3 regions of the Pigmentiphaga sp. GD03639 genome follow, and region 3 is predicted to be linked to each of the others. Evidence: predicted binding sites of a transcription regulator. Region 3 holds the regulator's gene; each other region holds the start of a gene.
The links. The regulator HrcA, encoded in region 3, represses chaperone genes, less so after heat shock. The targets are predictions, from matches to a motif close to TTAGCACTCNNNNNNNNNGAGTGCTAA.
Positions count from the first base shown of each region.

Region 1: the regulator HrcA is predicted to act here: its motif matches at 3,643-3,669, upstream of rpoH (RNA polymerase sigma factor RpoH).
Region 2: the regulator HrcA is predicted to act here: its motif matches at 2,145-2,171, upstream of groES (co-chaperone GroES).

Region 1 covers NZ_JAOCLR010000006.1:173,447-179,345, reverse strand. The annotation lists gene N5K27_RS08875 (glutamate synthase-related protein) at 1-2,522, opposite strand, end outside; gene N5K27_RS08870 (hypothetical protein) at 2,728-3,429, opposite strand; gene rpoH (RNA polymerase sigma factor RpoH) at 3,696-4,610, shown strand; gene N5K27_RS08860 (SCO family protein) at 5,222-5,809, opposite strand; gene cyoE (heme o synthase) at 5,870-5,899, opposite strand, start outside.
Region 2 covers NZ_JAOCLR010000005.1:50,426-56,324, reverse strand. The annotation lists gene groL (chaperonin GroEL) at 12-1,658, opposite strand; gene groES (co-chaperone GroES) at 1,721-2,008, opposite strand; gene N5K27_RS06920 (MFS transporter) at 2,285-3,592, opposite strand; gene N5K27_RS06915 (MASE1 domain-containing protein) at 3,601-4,845, opposite strand; gene N5K27_RS06910 (copper resistance protein NlpE) at 4,929-5,372, opposite strand; gene N5K27_RS06905 (sensor domain-containing diguanylate cyclase) at 5,472-5,899, opposite strand, start outside.
Region 3 covers NZ_JAOCLR010000024.1:75,051-80,949, reverse strand. The annotation lists gene recN (DNA repair protein RecN) at 1-540, opposite strand, end outside; gene N5K27_RS21615 (NAD kinase) at 573-1,469, opposite strand; gene hrcA (heat-inducible transcriptional repressor HrcA) at 1,700-2,704, shown strand; gene hemH (ferrochelatase) at 2,788-3,897, shown strand; gene N5K27_RS21600 (S4 domain-containing protein) at 3,902-4,282, shown strand; gene grpE (nucleotide exchange factor GrpE) at 4,621-5,187, shown strand; gene dnaK (molecular chaperone DnaK) at 5,293-5,899, shown strand, end outside.

The sequences.
Region 1 (5,899 bases), on a different contig from region 3:
ATCCGGAAGGCGTATTCGCCACCCTCGTCCAGCGCGCCGTCCAGCAGCGGGTCATTGCCGAAGGCCGCCTTGTGCATGCGCAGGGATTCCTCGGCCACCTCGAAGATGCCGATGCCCTCGATGTTGCTGGCGGTGCCCGGGAAATACTGCTCGACCAGCGGACGGTTCAGGCCCACGGCCTCGAAGATCTGGGCGCCGGTGTACGACATGTAGGTCGAGATGCCCATCTTGGACATGACCTTCTGCAGGCCCTTGCCGATGGCCTTGACGTAGTTGTAGATGGCCTTGTCCACGGGCACCTTGGCGTCGTGCTCGTGCTCGTGGGCCAGCGCCTCCATCGCCAGGTAGGGGTGCACCGCCTCGGCGCCGTAGCCGCCCAGCAGCGCGAAATGATGCACCTCGCGCGCCGAGCCGGTTTCCACCACCAGGCCGGTGCTGGTGCGCAGGCCGGCGCGGATGAGATGCTGGTGCACGGCCGAGGTGGCCAGCAGCGCGGGAATGGGCACGCGGTTCGCGTCGACCAGCCGGTCGGACACGATCAGGATGTTGTAGCCGCTCTTGACGGCATCCACCGCCTGGGCGCACAGCGCCGCGACCCGGGCCTGGATGCCTTCCTTGCCCCAGGCGGCCGGATAGGTGATGTCCAGCTCGAAGCTCTTGAACTTGCCGTTCGTGACGCGCTCGATGTGGCGGATCTGCGCCATGTCGGCGAAGTCCAGCACCGGCTGCGCCACTTCCAGGCGCAGCGGCGGGTTCACGTTGTTGATGTCGAGCACGTTGGGCTTGGGCCCGATGAACGACACCAGCGACATCACCATGTTTTCGCGGATGGGGTCGATGGGCGGGTTGGTGACCTGCGCGAACAGCTGGCGGAAGTAGTTGTAGAGGCTCTTGTTCTTGTTGGACAGCACGGCCAGCGGCGCGTCGTTGCCCATCGAGCCCGTGGTTTCCTCGCCCAGCGCGGCCATGGGGCGCAGGATGAACTTGTAGTCCTCCTGCGTCCAGCCGAAGGCCTGCTGCCGGTCGAGCATGGGCACGGACGAGCGGCCTTCCTCGACCTCTTCGCGGACGGGTTCGGGCAGCGTGTCCAGCTTGATGCGGATGCGCTCGATCCACTGGCGGTACGGCTTGCTGTTGGCGAGCTGGTCCTTCAGTTCCTTGTCGTCGATGATGCGGCCGAGCTCCAGGTCGATCAGGAACATCTTGCCCGGCTGCAGGCGCCACTTCTTGACGATCTTGCTTTGCGGGACCGGCAGCACGCCCGACTCCGAAGCCATGATGACCAGGTCGTCGTCGGTGACGATGTAGCGCGCCGGGCGCAGGCCGTTGCGGTCCAGCGTGGCGCCGATCTGGCGGCCGTCGGTGAAGGCGATGGCGGCCGGGCCGTCCCAGGGTTCCATCATCGCGGCATGGTATTCATAGAAGGCACGGCGCGCCTCGTCCATCTCGGCATGCTGTTCCCAGGCCTCGGGAATCATCATCATCATGGCGTGCGAGATGGAATAGCCGGACATGACCAGCAGTTCGAGGCAGTTGTCGAACGTGGCGGTGTCGGACTGGCCTTCGTAGACGATGGGATAGAGCTTCTTCAGGTCCTCGCCCAGCACCGGCGACTGCATCACGCCTTCGCGGGCGCGCAGCCAGTTGAAGTTGCCCTTGACCGTGTTGATCTCGCCGTTGTGGGCGATCAGGCGATAGGGGTGGGCCAGCGGCCAGGCGGGGAAGGTGTTGGTGGAGAAACGCTGGTGCACCAGGGCCAGCGCCGTGACGGCGCGCGCGTCGGCCAGGTCGCGGTAGTAGCGGCCCACCTGGTCGGCCAGCAGCAGGCCCTTGTAGACCACGGTGCGGCTGGAGATGGACGGCACGAAGTATTCCTTGCCGTGCTTCAGGTGCATCTTCTGGATGGCGTGCGAGGCCATCTTGCGGATGACATACAGCTTGCGCTCGAGCGCGTCGGGCACCATGACGTCGCCGCCCCGGCCGATGAAGAGCTGCCGGATGACCGGTTCCATGCTCTTCACGTTGGGCGACATCGGCATGTCCTTGTCGATGGGCACGTCGCGCCAGCCCAGCACCACCTGGCCCTCGGCGCGCACGGCGCGCTCGAGCTCGGCCTCACAGGCCAGCCGCGACCCTATTTCCTGGGGCAGGAACACCATCGCCACCCCGTATTCCCCGGGAGCGGGCAGGACCACGCCCTGGGCGGCCATTTCCTCGCGGTACAGCGCATCGGGGATCTGGATCAGGATGCCGGCGCCATCGCCCATGAGGGGATCGGCGCCCACCGCGCCGCGGTGGTCGATGTTCTCGAGGATCTTCAGGCCCTGCTGGATGATGGAATGGCTTTTCTGGCCCTTGATGTGGGCCACGAAACCCACGCCACAGGCGTCGTGTTCGTTGGACGGGTCGTACAGGCCCTGGGCGTCCGGCTGGCGCGGCGCGGGCAGGCCGATGCGCGAAGCGTCGATGACGGCCGTCCGGGACAACGGGGCCGAGAGGTGATCCTGGCTGGATAGGGGCATGGTGCGCTCCGCTGGAGGACTCGCGTGCCGGGCACGAATCCGGGTACTGGACATCGGGAATTCCGAACCCGGCGCGCACAGGAGCAGCGCCAGGGGAAAACGACGATACTGCGGCGCACCAGGGGCTGCAAGAAAAATAAAAAGGGGAACGTCCCCAATTATTATCCAGGCTACAAATCGAGGAAATTAAATTGGGGTCGCACCATTACCGTGCGTTTTCATCCTCTGCTCGCGGCTGTTTCCGGGGCCTCCCCCGCTTGCTGGCCGCGGCGCGCCGGCTGCTGGTGCCCTCGAGCGACTGCACGAAGGCCGGCCCACCCAAGGCCCATTGGCCGTATAGCGCCTGTTCGATGCGCTGCGCCGCCGAGGGCGCCACGCCCTCGGCCATTCTGGCGCGGTAGTTGGCCTGCCGGTCGAACGGCGTATTGCCGCAGGCCCAATAGTCGGCATGGTCGTGCAGCAGCCCCGCCGCCGCGGCCCCCACGTGCGCCGGGGCCGAGGACCAGCGCCACAGTTCCGCATCGCCGGCCAGCCCCTGGCGCAGCGGGACCGTCTCGAGCCAGATCAGGCAGGGCAGCACCCAGGCGCCCGGCTCGACCAGCGTGGAGCGGAACCGGCCGGCAAAGACCCTGCCTATATGTAATCGGGCGGCCAGGCGGCGTCCCAGGGACTGGATCACGGCCGAAATCCCGCCTGGGCCCGAGGGCGTGGCCATCAGCAACAGTTGATCGAAAGTAAGCGCCCACCCATGAACGGCCACGCCGTGCTGCCGGGCGTCGGCCTCCAGCCAGGCGGCCACCTGGTCCAGCATGGCGCCGCCGTCGCCCCCCGCCGACAGGGGAACCGTGAAACGGGCCTGGGCGAGATGGGGAAGATCCGGAGCGTACAGGCGGGGAAGGCGGGCCATGTTTATTGGGGACGCATCAATATAGAAGGTCGGAAAATGCAGGTTTCCGCGAACGATACGCCGATTTCATGGTCTATGCAGTATGAAACCCTGATCGCCCGCCCAAGCCCGGTCCCCATCGGCTCCCCTCCGGCGCCGTCCCGACCGGGTCCGCTCGCCGTGCTGCATTGCACAGCGATCGAATCGCTTTATCGCACCCATCAAAAACACCCATTAGCACTCTTTGTTCGAGAGTGCTAACCTTCAGACATGGAGGTAAGCCGTTTATGAAACGTTCGTCGAATCAGTCCAACGTCCTCGCACCCGCCACAAGCGGTCCGGGCGCGCTGGCCCTGGCCATCGCCAACCCGGGCGCCCTTGGCACGATCGAAGCCTATATCGGCGCCGTCAACCGCCTGCCGGTGCTGACGGCCGAGCAGGAACACGACCTGGCCCTGCGCTACCAGGAAAAGCAGGACCTCAACGCCGCCCGCGAACTGGTGCTGTCGCACCTGCGCCTGGTGGTGGCCATCGCCCGCCAATACCTGGGCTACGGATTGCCGCACGCCGACCTGATCCAGGAAGGCAACGTCGGCCTGATGAAGGCCGTCAAGCGCTTCGACCCCAACCGCGGCGTACGGCTGGTCTCCTTCGCCATCCATTGGGTCAAGGCCGAGATCCACGAGTACATCCTGAAGAACTGGCGCCTGGTCAAGGTGGCGACCACCAAGGCCCAGCGCAAGCTGTTCTTCAACCTGCGCAGCCTGAAACCGGACTCGCATGCGCTGACGCCGGAGCAGGTCGAGGAAATCGCCGCCAGCCTGAACGTGCGGCCGCAGGACGTGACCGAGATGGAAGTGCGCCTGTACGGGCAGGACATGGCCCTGGAAGGCCGTGGCACCGATGACGGCGAAAACGATTTCGCCCCTATCGCCTACCTGTCGGACGAAGGCCAGCACGAGCCCAGCGCCATCCTCGAGGAACGCCGCCGCGACGAACTGCACGGCAGCGGACTGCTGCAAGCGCTGGATAGCCTGGACGAGCGGTCGCGCCGCATCATCGAGGCGCGCTGGCTGAAAGACGAAGGTGGCGCCACCCTGCAGGAACTCGCGGACGAATTCGGTGTGTCCGCCGAGCGCATCCGGCAGATCGAGGCCCGCGCCATGACCAAGATGCGCGGAGCGCTGGCCGAGTACGCCTGACCCCGCAGGCAGCGGCCAGGGCGACACGAGCCCGAGGGCGGATTCCGGAGCACCGGATCCGCCCTTTTTATTTGGGCGCGACAGCCGTCACACGAAGTTACAGAAATGGCGGAAATTTACGTGGAAACACGGGTGGCGGGTGAACTTCCCCGCCTGGGCGTGGACTAACCATCAGGTGGGACACGCTTTGGGTGCAACGCCCTCGTGTCGGAATGTCGGGCTTCCCCCGCTCGACGTTTCTTCCGGCGCAGTCTGCCGGTACCAGCCGATACATCCGCCTCTGCTTTTCTCCTCCCTCCCCCCCACTTGAGGCGGATATTCCACGGGACACCTTCGGTGTCCCGTTTTTTTAGGGGGAGCCCACCCCCTACCCGCTTACGCGGGCCCCCTCAAGGGGGCGATGCGGGTGGACCGGCGGAGCCGGATCCACCGCATCCTGGGTCTAGTACCCGTTTCTTGGAGTGTGCGGCACCGGTGCTGTCGCTGGCTGCCAGCGGTAGCAGCCGTGCTTAAGTCCAAGATAGTTTCCCTAGACCCAGGAAACCGCGGATCTGGCTTTGCCAGTCCGCCGGTTTCGCCCCCTGGGGGGCGCGCGTCAGCGCGTAGGGGGGCTATAACAGCTGGCGAATGTCGCTGGCCAGGGCGTCGACGCCGGCATTGTGGCGGGCGAAGAGGCGCAGGTGGCCGTCGGGGTCGTAGATGTAGACGCCGGCGGTGTGGTCCATGGTGTAGGAACCGGGCTCCTTGCCGTAGAACACCTTGAAGGACTTGGCCACGCGGGCGGTGGCATCGGCGTCGCCGCGCAGCCCGAGGAAGCTGGGGTCGAACTGGGTCACGTACGCACGCAGGATCTCGGGCGTGTCACGCTCGGGATCCACCGTCACGAAGGCGACCTGGACCTTGTCGCCGTCCTTGCCCAGGCTGCTCTTGACCTGCACGAACTCGGCCAGCGTGGTCGGACACACGTCGGGACACTGCACGAAGCCGAAGAACACCACCAGGACCTTGCCCTTGAAGTCCTGCAGCGTGCGCGGCTGTCCGTTGAAATCCGTCAGGGACAGATCCGTTCCCAGATCCGATCCGCTCACGTCGGTGCTGTTGAACGAAGGCTTCTTCTGGCAAGCCGCCAACATCGCCGCCGCCACGGCGGCAGCGCCGGCGCGCAGGACGAAACGGCGGGAAACAGCAAACTCGGCCATGACTAACCCTCAATGACGACAAACGGAGGGAGAATCCGCCCGGACACGGGCGGACGTCCCTCACAACCAGTGATCGACCAGCAGGGCCGC
Region 2 (5,899 bases), on a different contig from region 3:
GGCGGGGCTTCTTAGAAGTCCATGCCACCCATGCCGCCCATGCCACCCATGCCGCCGGGGGCGGGAGCAGCGGGCTTGTCTTCGACCAGCTCGACCACGGTGGCTTCCGTCGTCAGCAGCAGCGAAGCGACCGAGGCGGCGTTCTGCAGGGCGGTGCGGGTGACCTTGGTGGGGTCCAGCACGCCGGCTTCGACCATGTCGCCGTATTCGCCGGTGGCGGCGTTGTAGCCGTAGTTGCCCTTGCCGTTCAGCACGTTGTTGACGATGACGCTGGGCTCGTCGCCGGCGTTGGCGACGATGGTGCGCAGCGGCTCTTCAATGGCGCGCAGGACGATCTTGATGCCGGCGTCCTGGTCGGCGTTGGCACCCTTGGTGTCCTTGATGGCTTGCTTGGCGCGCAGCAGGGCCACGCCGCCGCCGGGCACCACGCCTTCTTCCACCGCGGCACGCGTGGCGTGCAGGGCGTCTTCGACGCGAGCCTTCTTTTCCTTCATTTCGACTTCGGTGGCAGCGCCGACCTTGATCACGGCAACACCGCCGGCCAGCTTGGCCACGCGCTCTTGCAGCTTCTCACGGTCGTAGTCCGAGGTCGCTTCTTCGATCTGGGTGCGGATCTGCTTGACGCGGGCCTCGATGGCCTTGCTGTCGCCGGCGCCGTCGATGATCGTGGTGTTTTCCTTGGCCACTTCGATGCGCTTGGCCTGGCCCAGCTCTTGCAGGGTGGCCTTTTCCAGCGACAGGCCGGTCTCTTCCGAGATCACGGTGCCGCCGGTCAGGATGGCGATGTCTTCCAGCATGGCCTTGCGGCGGTCGCCGAAGCCCGGAGCCTTGACGGCGGTGGTCTTCAGGATGCCACGGATGTTGTTGACCACCAGGGTGGCCAGGGCTTCGCCGTCGACGTCTTCAGCGATGATCAGCAGCGGGCGGCTGGCCTTGGCGACTTGCTCCAGCACGGGCAGCAGTTCGCGGATGTTGCTGATCTTCTTGTCGTGGATCAGGACGAAGGGATCGTCCAGGGCCGCGACTTGCTTGTCGGGGTTGTTGATGAAGTAGGGCGACAGGTAGCCGCGGTCGAACTGCATGCCTTCGACGACGTCCAGTTCGTTTTCCAGCGACTTGCCGTCTTCGACGGTGATGACGCCTTCCTTGCCCACTTTTTCCATCGCGTCGGCGATGATCTGGCCGATCGACGAATCGCTGTTGGCCGAGATCGAGCCGACCTGGGCGATTTCCTTGCTCGACGAGCAGGGCTTGCTGATCTTCTTCAGCTCTTCGATGGCGGCGGCGACGGCCTTGTCGATGCCGCGCTTCAGGTCCATCGGGTTCAGGCCGGCGGTCACGTACTTCTGGCCTTCGTGCACGATGGCCTGGGCCAGCACGGTGGCGGTGGTGGTGCCGTCACCGGCGTTGTCGCTGGTCTTGGAAGCCACTTCCTTGACGAGCTGGGCGCCCAGATTCTCGAACTTGTCCTTCAGTTCGATTTCCTTGGCGACGGACACGCCGTCCTTGGTGACGGTGGGGGCGCCGAAGGAGCGCTCCAGGACCACGTTGCGGCCCTTGGGACCGAGGGTGACCTTGACGGCGTTGGCGAGGACGTTCACGCCACGGACGACGCGGGCGCGGGCGTCATCACCGAACTGGACTTGTTTGGCAGCCATTTACGAAATTCCTTGGATGATGGTGTTGAATGCCGGGGGATCGGACAGCGGGCCGCGAGGGCTTACTGGATCACCGCCAGGATTTCTTCTTCGCGGATGACGAGCAGTTCGTCGCCGTCGACCTTCACGGCCTGGCCGGCGTACTTGCCGAACAGGACCTTGTCGCCGACCTTGACGTCGACCGGCAGCACCTTGCCGTCCTCGGTCTTCTTGCCCGGGCCGACGGCCAGCACTTCACCCTGGTCGGGCTTTTCGGCAGCGCTGTCGGGAATGACGATGCCGGACGCGGTTTTACGCTCGTTGTCCAGGCGCTTGACGATCACGCGATCGTGCAGGGGACGGAGGGCCATACAAACTCCTGATGTTCGAAGTTGACGTCTATTTGTCAGAAAAAGAGGCTGGAAAGCCGTTATTCGGCCGGTGCCGCGTCGAAACGCGGCGCTTGAGCCTGTTGCCGGAGGCCGGGACGCTGCCCAGGCAGCGTTGTTAGCACTCTATGCAATCGAGTGCTAATTATAGGGATGGGACAGGGGGCTTTCAAGGGGCAGGGTATACGGGACAGCCCTAGCCCGGTCCTTCTTGTCATATAGACAGCGCGGTCCGATGGGCCGCCCCCCAGGCACGGCTCAGGCGCCGCTGCGCGAGGTCATGCGCGTGGCGGCCGCCAGGAAGCGCGAGAACCAGGATTGCTGGACGGGATGGACGACCGCGCGCAGCGCGCGGCTGTAGTCCAGCGTCAGGCCGGGGGTCCAGGCCATGACCTGGGCGCGCTGGCGCACCTGCGCGGCAATCCACAATTCGGGCATCAGCAGGGTGCGCAGCACCTGCCGCACGCTGCGGCTGCGGTCGTCCAGCACGCCGTCCAGGGCGGACTCCAGCGCGTACGAGACCGAACTGGAGCAGTTGCGCCGCGTGAGGTTATAGATTTCCTGGTCGCGGTAGCGCTGCCAGAAGGCCTGGAGTTTCCCGTAGTCGTACCGCTCGAACCTGACCTGCCAGTTCGACGGACACCAGGCCTTGGACTCGGTCGCGTAGTCGGGCTGGAACTTGCCCGGCACGTCGTTTTCCTTGACCGCCTTCAATACGTTGAAGAACTCGGAGGGCGAGCGGTCGATGTCGACCGCGGGATACAGGCTGATGTAGGTCGACGGCGGCACTTCCATGGCGGCATGTCCGGTCGATATCACGCCCTGCACGTCGACGGCGGCGATGTAGCGGTTGAATACCGGCCGCGACACGGTCTTGTCCTTGGCCGAGCCTTCGGGGGTCCAGACGTGGACGGTCAAGGGGCCCGCCGGCGCCGGCTGCCGGGCAGGCGGCGGGCTGGCGCCGGCCCCGCGCAGGTCGGCCGGCGCCAGCAGGTCGAACATGGATGACTGCTCGCTCAGCTTGCGGGCGCGGGCGGCCACCCGCATGGTGTTGATGCCGGCGACCAGCATGGTGACGCCGATGAAGTAGGAGACCGTGCCGGCGTAGTGGGTGGGATAGGGCTGGAACAGGAACAGGCCGAACAGGACCTGGGCGCAGCCGCCCAGCACGGACAGGCGCCAGCGGTCGTAGCGCAGCACCCAGGCCGAGGCGATCTGGAACACGCCCAGCACGAAGTAGGCCAGGCCCAGGATGATGGCCAGCAGCAGGTTGCTGATGGAGCCGCCGGCCAGGATCAGCAGCGCGACCAGCAGGAAGATGCCGCCCTTGAAGGCCAGCACGGCCTTCTGGGCGCCCATGCCGCTGCCGGCGACCGTCAGCGTGACCAGGCTTTCCACCAGCAGCAGCGCGCCGAAGAGCGTCAGCGGGAAGTAGCGCGCGCCGTCCACGCCGTCCAGGGTGATGACCACGCCCAGGGCGGCCCAGGCGAAGCCGATCAGTAGCAGCAGGTGGATGTTCCTGCGGACGAAGCCGGCGCCGAACAGAAGCAGGGCAAGCTGGATCATGGTTTCCCTTATGCGCCGTGGTGCGGGGTGGGCAGCCGCCAGCTGCCGATGATGAAAGCGCCGTCGGGCCCCATCATGGCCCCCCGGTTCAGGTCGACGACCGTCGTCCACTGATCGGGCGCGGTCGCCAGGCGGAAGGGGAAGGGGCGCTCCAGCCCCGGCGTCCCGTCGGCGGCGCGCAGGCGGTCCCGCAAGCCCTGGCGGTCGTCCGGATGGACCTGCCGCAGCACTTCATCCAGGGTCCCGGGGCCGGGGCGGGCGTCGGGCGGCGCGTCCCAGACGATGGTGCCGGAGGCGAGATCCAGCCGGTACAGGGTCTCGCGGCCGCCGGTGCCGTCCGCGCCGGCCGTGCGCGGGCGCCGGATGCCACGGGTCAGCACCCGCACGAAGACCTGCAGCATGGCGACCGACACGAGATAGCACTGGGCAAGCAGCAGGGGCTCGCCCGGCAGGAAGCCGCGCAGGAAGAAAGGGCCGCGCCCGGCGTTGGAGTGATAGATGACGATGGCCGCCATGGTCAGCACGGCCAGCGAACCCATGCGGTTGCCGCCGCTGAGCGTGGCCACGGTGGCCAGCGCCAGCGGAATGCAGGCCAGTCCCAGCAGCAGCGGCGCCTCGGACATGGACGGGCGGTGCACGCCGAACACGTACCAGGTCATGGCCGCCAGCAGCAGCCACGCGGCAATGCCCACGGTACGGCCGATGGGACCCGGCGGCGCCTCGATCGTGCGAAAGCCCATGAATCCCATCAGCACCGAGACGCCGAACAGCACGCCGGTCACGGTGGCGGCCCACCATATCCACGCCAGGTCGGAGACGGCTTCCCACAGGACTTCGTGCTTGATCAGCGCCAGTCCCGCGCTGCCGCAAACCGCGGCGACGGCGCTGACCACGAAGGTGACGGCCACCCATCCGAGCACCGCGTGCAAGTCGTCCCGCCCCTGCGCATAGCGCTGCGACAGCCAGGCGATGCCGAGCGTGGAGGCGAGCGACAGGCCGGCGAGCCAGGCCGAGGGGATGAGGGGATGGCCGGTCAGTGCGGACAGCGCCAGGTCGGCGGCGAACAGCGCGGCGGTCAGGGCCGCCCAGGCCGCGCGCGGCATGGCGAAGAAGGCGGCGACAGCGACGCCGGCGGGGAACCAGACGAAGGACACCTGGGTGACGGGATCGTCCAGGGCGAACGACAGATAGGCGCAGGCCACGTAGAGCGCGGCCCAGAGCGCGATGCGTCCAAGCAAGCTGGCAAAAGACATGGCGGTTCCCGGTGGTTGTTCTTGTGGCCGTCGAAGCGGCTCTGCCCAGGCGAAAGTATAAGGACAAACGATGACACGGCCGCTTAGCGGCCGGTATTTTCCACCTTCTGCAATTCATGGTTGCCGGCCAGCGGCCCCTGGGGACGCGTGCCGTCCATGTAGAGCTGGATGAGCCGTCCCTCGGCCACGAAGTACTGCCTGCCGCCCGCGGCCTGGTCCAGGGTGATGCGGGTGCCGTCGGGCTGCCATGTGAAGCTGCCCTCGACGCGGTCGACGCGCGGCTGGCGGTCGAGATACTGGGTCTCCAGCTCGTAGCGGCCATCCTGGCGCAGCGTGAGCCGGGTCCGGATGCCGGGGCAGTCGGCGCAGGGCAGCGTGCCCTCGTAGACGCCGTCCCAGTCCAGCGCGTTGCGGGCGTTGTGCCCGTCGACGACGGGGCTGGCGGCTGGCGTGTCGTGTTCCCTGGACGGCGTGCCGCAGCCGGCGATGAGCACGGCTGCGAGGCATGCGAAGGCGGCGGTCTTCATGATGGCTGCTCCGGTTGCCGGCGCCCGCGCGAGGCATGGCGCTTCCCGCCAACGGTAGCAGGCGACGGCGGCCGCGCCGGCAACCGGATGTAAGAAGGATCAGAACAGCGAGCGTTCCGGGGCGCTGTCCTGGGCTTCAGGATCGAGCACCGCCTGGTTCCTGCCGCGCGACTTGGCGGCATACAGCGCCGCGTCGGCGCGGCTGATCAGTTCTTCCAGCGAGGTGCCGGAGTGCGGGAAGACCGCGATGCCCGCCGAGGCGCCTACCTGGGGCGAGACGCCCGGATAGGGTTCGGACAGCACCGCCACCAGGCTGTTGGCCACGGCCTCGGCGGCGGCCGGGCCCGCGCCGTCCAGCAGCACCATGAACTCGTCGCCGCCGTAGCGCGCCACCACGTCCGAATGGCGCACGGCGTCGGCCATGCGGCGCGCGGCGATCTGCAGCACGGTATCCCCCGTGCCGTGGCCATGGACGTCGTTGACGGTCTTGAAATGATCGAGGTCCACGGCGACCAGGGCCAGCGACG
Region 3 (5,899 bases):
CAGCGAGGCCGCGTCGCGTTCCACGGCTTCGAGCCTGCGCGCCAGCTCGCGCCAGGCCTTCCAGGCCTGGGCCACCTCGCGCCGCAAGGCGCCGTGGTCCCCGTGGTCGTCCAGCATGTCGCGCTGGGAATCGGTCTTGAGCAGGCTCTGGTGCGCGTGCTGGCCATGGATGTCGACCAGGTGCTCGCCCAATTCGCGCAACTGGGTCAGGGTGGCGGGTACGCCGTTGATGTAGCCGCGGCTGCGGCCCTGGGCATCGATGACTCGCCGCAGCACCAGGCTGTCGGTGTCCAGCTCGCGTTCGGCCAGCCAGTCCAGCAGGGCCGGCGGAACGTCGAACACCGCGCTGACCTCGGCCCGACTGGCGCCTTCCCGCAGCACCGACGCATCGGCGCGTTCGCCCAGGGCCAGCGCCAGCGCATCGATCAGGATCGACTTGCCGGCGCCCGTTTCGCCGGAGAAAACGGTGAAGCCGGGGCCGAATTCGACCTCGGTCTGGTCGACGATCACGAAATCGTTGATGTGCAGGGCGCGCAGCATGCGAATGGGGCCGGTGGAAGGGGCGGGAAAGACTAGTCGATCGCGGTGCCGGAAATCTGGTTCCAGTGCAGCTTGCGCCGCAGGGTGGAAAAATAACTGTATCCGGCCGGGTGCAGGAAGCGGATGGTATGTTCGGCGCGTTTCACCAGGACGCGGTCGCCTTCCTGCAGCGACGACCAGCTTTGCATGTCGAAGTGCACGCTGGCGCTTTCGTCGCGGCCCCCCGGAGAGCGGGTGAGGGTGATGTCTATCGTGCAGTCGTCCGGGATCGCGATCGGCCGGTTCGACAGCGCCTGCGGCGCCACCGGCACCAGCACCAGCCCGCGCAGCGACGGATGCAGGATGGGGCCGTTGGCCGACAGCGCGTAGGCCGTCGATCCCGTGGGCGTGGCGATGATCAGGCCGTCGGCGCGTTGCTTGGACATGTACAGGCCATCCACCTGCACCGTGACTTCCAGCATGCCGCCCAGGCCGGCCCGGCTCAGCACCACGTCGTTCAAGGCCAGCGCCGAGACCAGCGTGGTTTCGCCCCGGATGACGCTGCAGGCCAGCAGGGTGCGGGTTTCCGACTCGAACTGGCCGTCGAGGATGCCGGCGATGGCGGTGCCGGCATCCTCGATGGGGACGTCGGTGATGAATCCCAGCCGGCCGTGGTTGATTCCCACCACCGGCACGTCCCAGGGCGCCAGCTGCCGCGCCACCCCCAGCATCGTGCCGTCGCCCCCCATGACGATGGCCAGCGACGCGCGCTGCCCGATCTCCTCGACGGTGGCGGAGGGGTAGTCCAGGACGCCGATATTGGTGGCGGTGTCCTTCTCGAACACGACCTCGCGTCCGGCATCGCGCAGCATCTGCGCGACCGCGCGCAACGGCGCGGCGATGCCGGTATCGTGGTATTTGCCGACGAGGGCGACGATGGGAAAATGCATGCAGGCATTATATGAGGGGAGACCCCCCAACGGGGCCCCATGTGGTCCTTTTTGCCATTCCCAATACTCAATCCGTTCACCCACCTTGAACGCCGTTCCTCTAAAGAACCCCGGCCCCCATCAGCCTGGCAGTTGCCAGGGCACTGCGGATCCGGCTCCGCCGGTCCGCCAGTGCCGCCCCCCCCGGGGGGGGGGCGCGCGTAAGCGCGTAGGGGGGGTACAATCCCTTTATGGACGATCGCGCACGTACATTGTTGAAAGCTCTCATCGAGCGTTACATCACCGACGGACAGCCTGTCGGTTCGCGCACGCTCTCCAAGGTCTTCGACCTGTCGCCGGCCACGATCCGCAACGTCATGGCCGACCTCGAGGACCATGGCCTGATCCACAGCCCCCATACTTCCGCCGGGCGCGTCCCCACTCCCCGGGGCTACCGGATGTTCGTCGACTCGCTGTTGACGGTGCAGCCCTACGAAGTCTCCGAGGCCACCCACATCCAGACCCTGCTGCCTTCGGCCGAACCGCAGCGCGTCATCGCGGCCGCGGCTTCGCTGCTGTCCAAGCTGACCCAGTTCGCCGGCGTGGTGATGTCGCCCAAGCGCAGCCAGATGTTCCGCCAGATCGAGTTCATCCGGCTGTCCGACACCAGGGTGCTCCTGATCATCGTGACGCCCGAGGGCGACGTGCAGAACCGCATGCTGATGGTCCAGCGGGATTATTCCTCGACCGAGCTGACCGAGGCGGCCAATTTCTTCAACCAGCATTTCAGCGGCAAGTCGTTCGAGGACGTGCGCCAGATCCTCCAGCGGGAACTGAGCCAGTTGCGCGAGGACATCTCCCGGCTGATGGAACTGGCGGTGGATGCCAGCGCCGAGGCGGCCACCGAGGACGACAGCGTCGTCATCTCGGGTGAATTGAACCTGTTGGGCGTGTCCGACATCACCGCCGACATGGACAAGCTGCGGAGGATGTTCGAGCTGTTCGAGAAAAAGACCGACCTGATGCAGCTGCTGGACGTCTCGAGCCGGGCGCAGGGCGTCCAGATCTACATCGGCGGCGACTCGCAGCTCGTGCCGATGGAAGAGGTCAGCGTCATCACGGCGCCCTACGGGGTGGACGGCAAGGTCGTGGGGACCCTGGGCGTGATCGGCCCCACCCGGATGTCGTACGAACGGGTGATTCCCATCGTCGACATCACCGCGCGGCTGCTGTCCAACGCGTTGAGCCATCATTGAGCCGGCGTCCGCCGGCAACGGCCGGGGGCATCTCCGCCCCGCGCCGCTCCTCCCGCCATTCCTGAGACCCGCACACGCCACGCATGCGTTTCCTTCCCGAGCCGCCGCCGTCTTCCCTCCATCCCACCCGCACCGGCCTGCTGCTGGTCAACCTGGGCACGCCCGACGCGCCTACTGCCTCCGCGGTCCGCCGCTACCTGGCCGAGTTCCTGTCCGATCCCCGGGTAGTCGAGATTCCGCGCCTGGTCTGGCTGCCCATCCTGTACGGCCTGGTCCTGACCCTGCGGCCGCGCGACGCGGCGGCGCGCTACGCCTCGGTGTGGACGCCCGAGGGTTCCCCGCTCCTGGCCTGGAGCCGCCGCCAGGCCGAGGCGCTGTCGCGCGCGCTGTCCGACCGGGGGCTGGTCGTGGAGGTGGCGCTGGCCATGCGCTACGGCAATCCGTCGCTCGAGGCGGCCATCGCCTCGCTGCGCGAGACCGGCTGCGAGCGCATCCTGGTCCTGCCGCTGTATCCGCAGTACGCGGCCAGCACCACGGCCGCGGTGTCCGACGCCGTGGGCGCGTGCCTGGCCCGGCTGCGCAACGTGCCCGAGGTCCGGTTCGTGCGCGATTTCCACGCCGATCCGGGCTATATCGAGGCGATGGCCATCCGCATCCTGGATTTCTGGCGCAGCAACGGGCGAGGCCAGAAACTGGTGCTGAGTTTCCACGGCCTGCCCAAGCGTTCCATCGCGCTGGGAGACCCCTATCACGAGCAATGCCTGGAGACCGGCCGGCTGCTGGCCGAGCGGCTGGGCCTGTATGCCGAACAGGTCGAGATTACGTTCCAGAGCCGTTTCGGCGCCGCCGAGTGGCTCCAGCCATATACTGAACCCCGGCTGAAGGAACTGGCGAAAAGCGGCGTGTCTGACGTGGACGTGTTCTGCCCGGGCTTCGTCGCCGATTGCATCGAAACCCTGGAAGAGATCGCGATGCAGGGCAAGGAAGCCTTCCTGCTGGCGGGGGGCCGGCAACTACGCTACATCGACGCGTTGAACGACTCGCCGGCGTGGATAGGGGCCTTGGCAGACCTGGCCGGGCGCCACATGCAAGGCTGGACCACCCGCTCCGAGGCCCGCCAGCCCGCCGACGCGGCGCATGCAGCCGTCTTGCTGCAGCGCAAGAACGACAAGACGCCGGCGACGGACCGGTAATGTGATGGAAGAACTACGTATCGACAAATGGCTGTGGGCGGCACGGTTCTACAAGACCCGAACGCTGGCCCAGGAAGCGGTCGAGGCAGGGCAGGTGAAGGTGTCCGGCGAACGGGTCAAGCCCTCGCGCGCCGTGCGTCCCGGCGACATCCTGCAAATCCGCGCCGGAGACCAGGATTGGGAGGTCCTGGTCCGAGCCCTGTCCACCCAGCGCGGCCCGGCGGTCTTCGCGCGCACCCTGTACGACGAGACCCAGCAAGGCATGAAACGCCGCCTGGAAGCCATCGAACTGCGCCGCCAGAACGCCGACCCCGCCGCGACCCTGAAAGGCCGCCCCACCAAGCAAGACCGCCGCAAGATCGAAAGGTTTAGAACCCCCAATTGAGGACCCCCCCTACGCGCTGACGCGCGCCCCCCAGGGGGCGAAACCGGCGGACCGGCAAAGCCGGATCCGCGGTTTCCTGGGTCTAGTACCCGTTTCTTGGATTCAAGCACCGTTGCTACCGCTGGCAGCCAGCGAAGCACGGGTGCCACAACCCAAGAAGCGGGCACTAGACCGAGGATGCGGTGGATCCGGCTCCGCCGGTCCACCCGCATCGCCCCCTGGGGGGCGCGCGTCAGCGCGTAGGGGGGGGATATACTTGAAAGCGCAGATTTCACCCCCATCTCGCGCATAGAGTTCAAGCAAGTCACTGATTTTTCTGGTTTTTCATGGAGGCACCAATGTCGGCTGAGCACAAGCCTGGCGACCAACCCAATCTGGATCCCGAAAACGTGAACCCCGCTCCGGCGGCGGAAACGCCCGAAACCGAGGGCGGCGAGGATCCCATCGTCGCGCTGCAGGCCCAGCTGGCCGCGGCCCAGGCCGAGGCCAAGGACAACTACGATGCCATGCTGCGCGCCCGTGCCGAGGCAGACAATATCCGTCGTCGCGCCCAGGAGGAAGTCTCCAAGGCCCAGAAGTTCGGCATCGAGGCATTCGCGGAAAACCTGTTGCCGGTCAAGGACAGCCTGGAGGCTGCCCTGGCCCAGGAAAACCAGTCCATCGACACCCTGCGCGAGGGCGTGGATGTGACCCTCAAGCAGCTGATCGGCGCCTTCGAGCGCAACAAACTGGTCGAGATCGCCCCGGTGCCCGGGGACAAATTCAATCCGCACCACCATCAGGCCATCGCGTCGGTTCCGTCGGACGAGCCGGCCAACACGGTCCTGCAGACCCTGCAGAAGGGCTACATGATCGTCGATCGAGTACTGCGTCCGGCACTGGTGACGGTCGCGGCCGCCAAATAAGGCCCGCCGCGATCGAAAGAAGCTATCGCAGGCATTGAAATAACGAAATTCCCACCTATTTATTGATCAAGCGAAATTTTCTGATTTCTTTCAGGAACAAGGATTATGGGCAAAATCATAGGCATCGACCTGGGCACCACCAATAGCTGCGTCGCAGTGATGGAAGGCCAGCAGGTCAAGATCATCGAAAACGCCGAAGGCGCCCGCACCACCCCCTCGATCGTCGCCTACATGGAAGACGGCGAGATCCTGGTCGGCGCGCCGGCCAAGCGCCAGGCGGTTACCAACCCCAAGAACACCCTGTACGCCGTCAAGCGCCTGATCGGCCGCAAGTTCGACGAACAGGCGGTGCAGAAGGACATCGACCTGATGCCCTACGCCATCGTCAAGGCCGACAACGGCGACGCCTGGGTGCAGGTGCGCGACAAGAAGCTGGCCCCGCCGCAGGTGTCGGCCGAAGTGCTGCGCAAGATGAAGAAGACCGCCGAGGACTACCTGGGCGAGGAAGTGACCGAGGCCGTGATCACGGTGCCGGCCTACTTCAACGACAGCCAGCGCCAGGCGACCAAGGACGCCGGCCGCATCGCCGGCCTGGACGTCAAGCGCATCATCAACGAGCCCACCGCGGCCGCGCTGGCGTTCGGCCTGGACAAGTCGGAAAAGGGCGACCGCAAGATCGCCGTCTATGACCTGGGCGGCGGCACGTTCGACG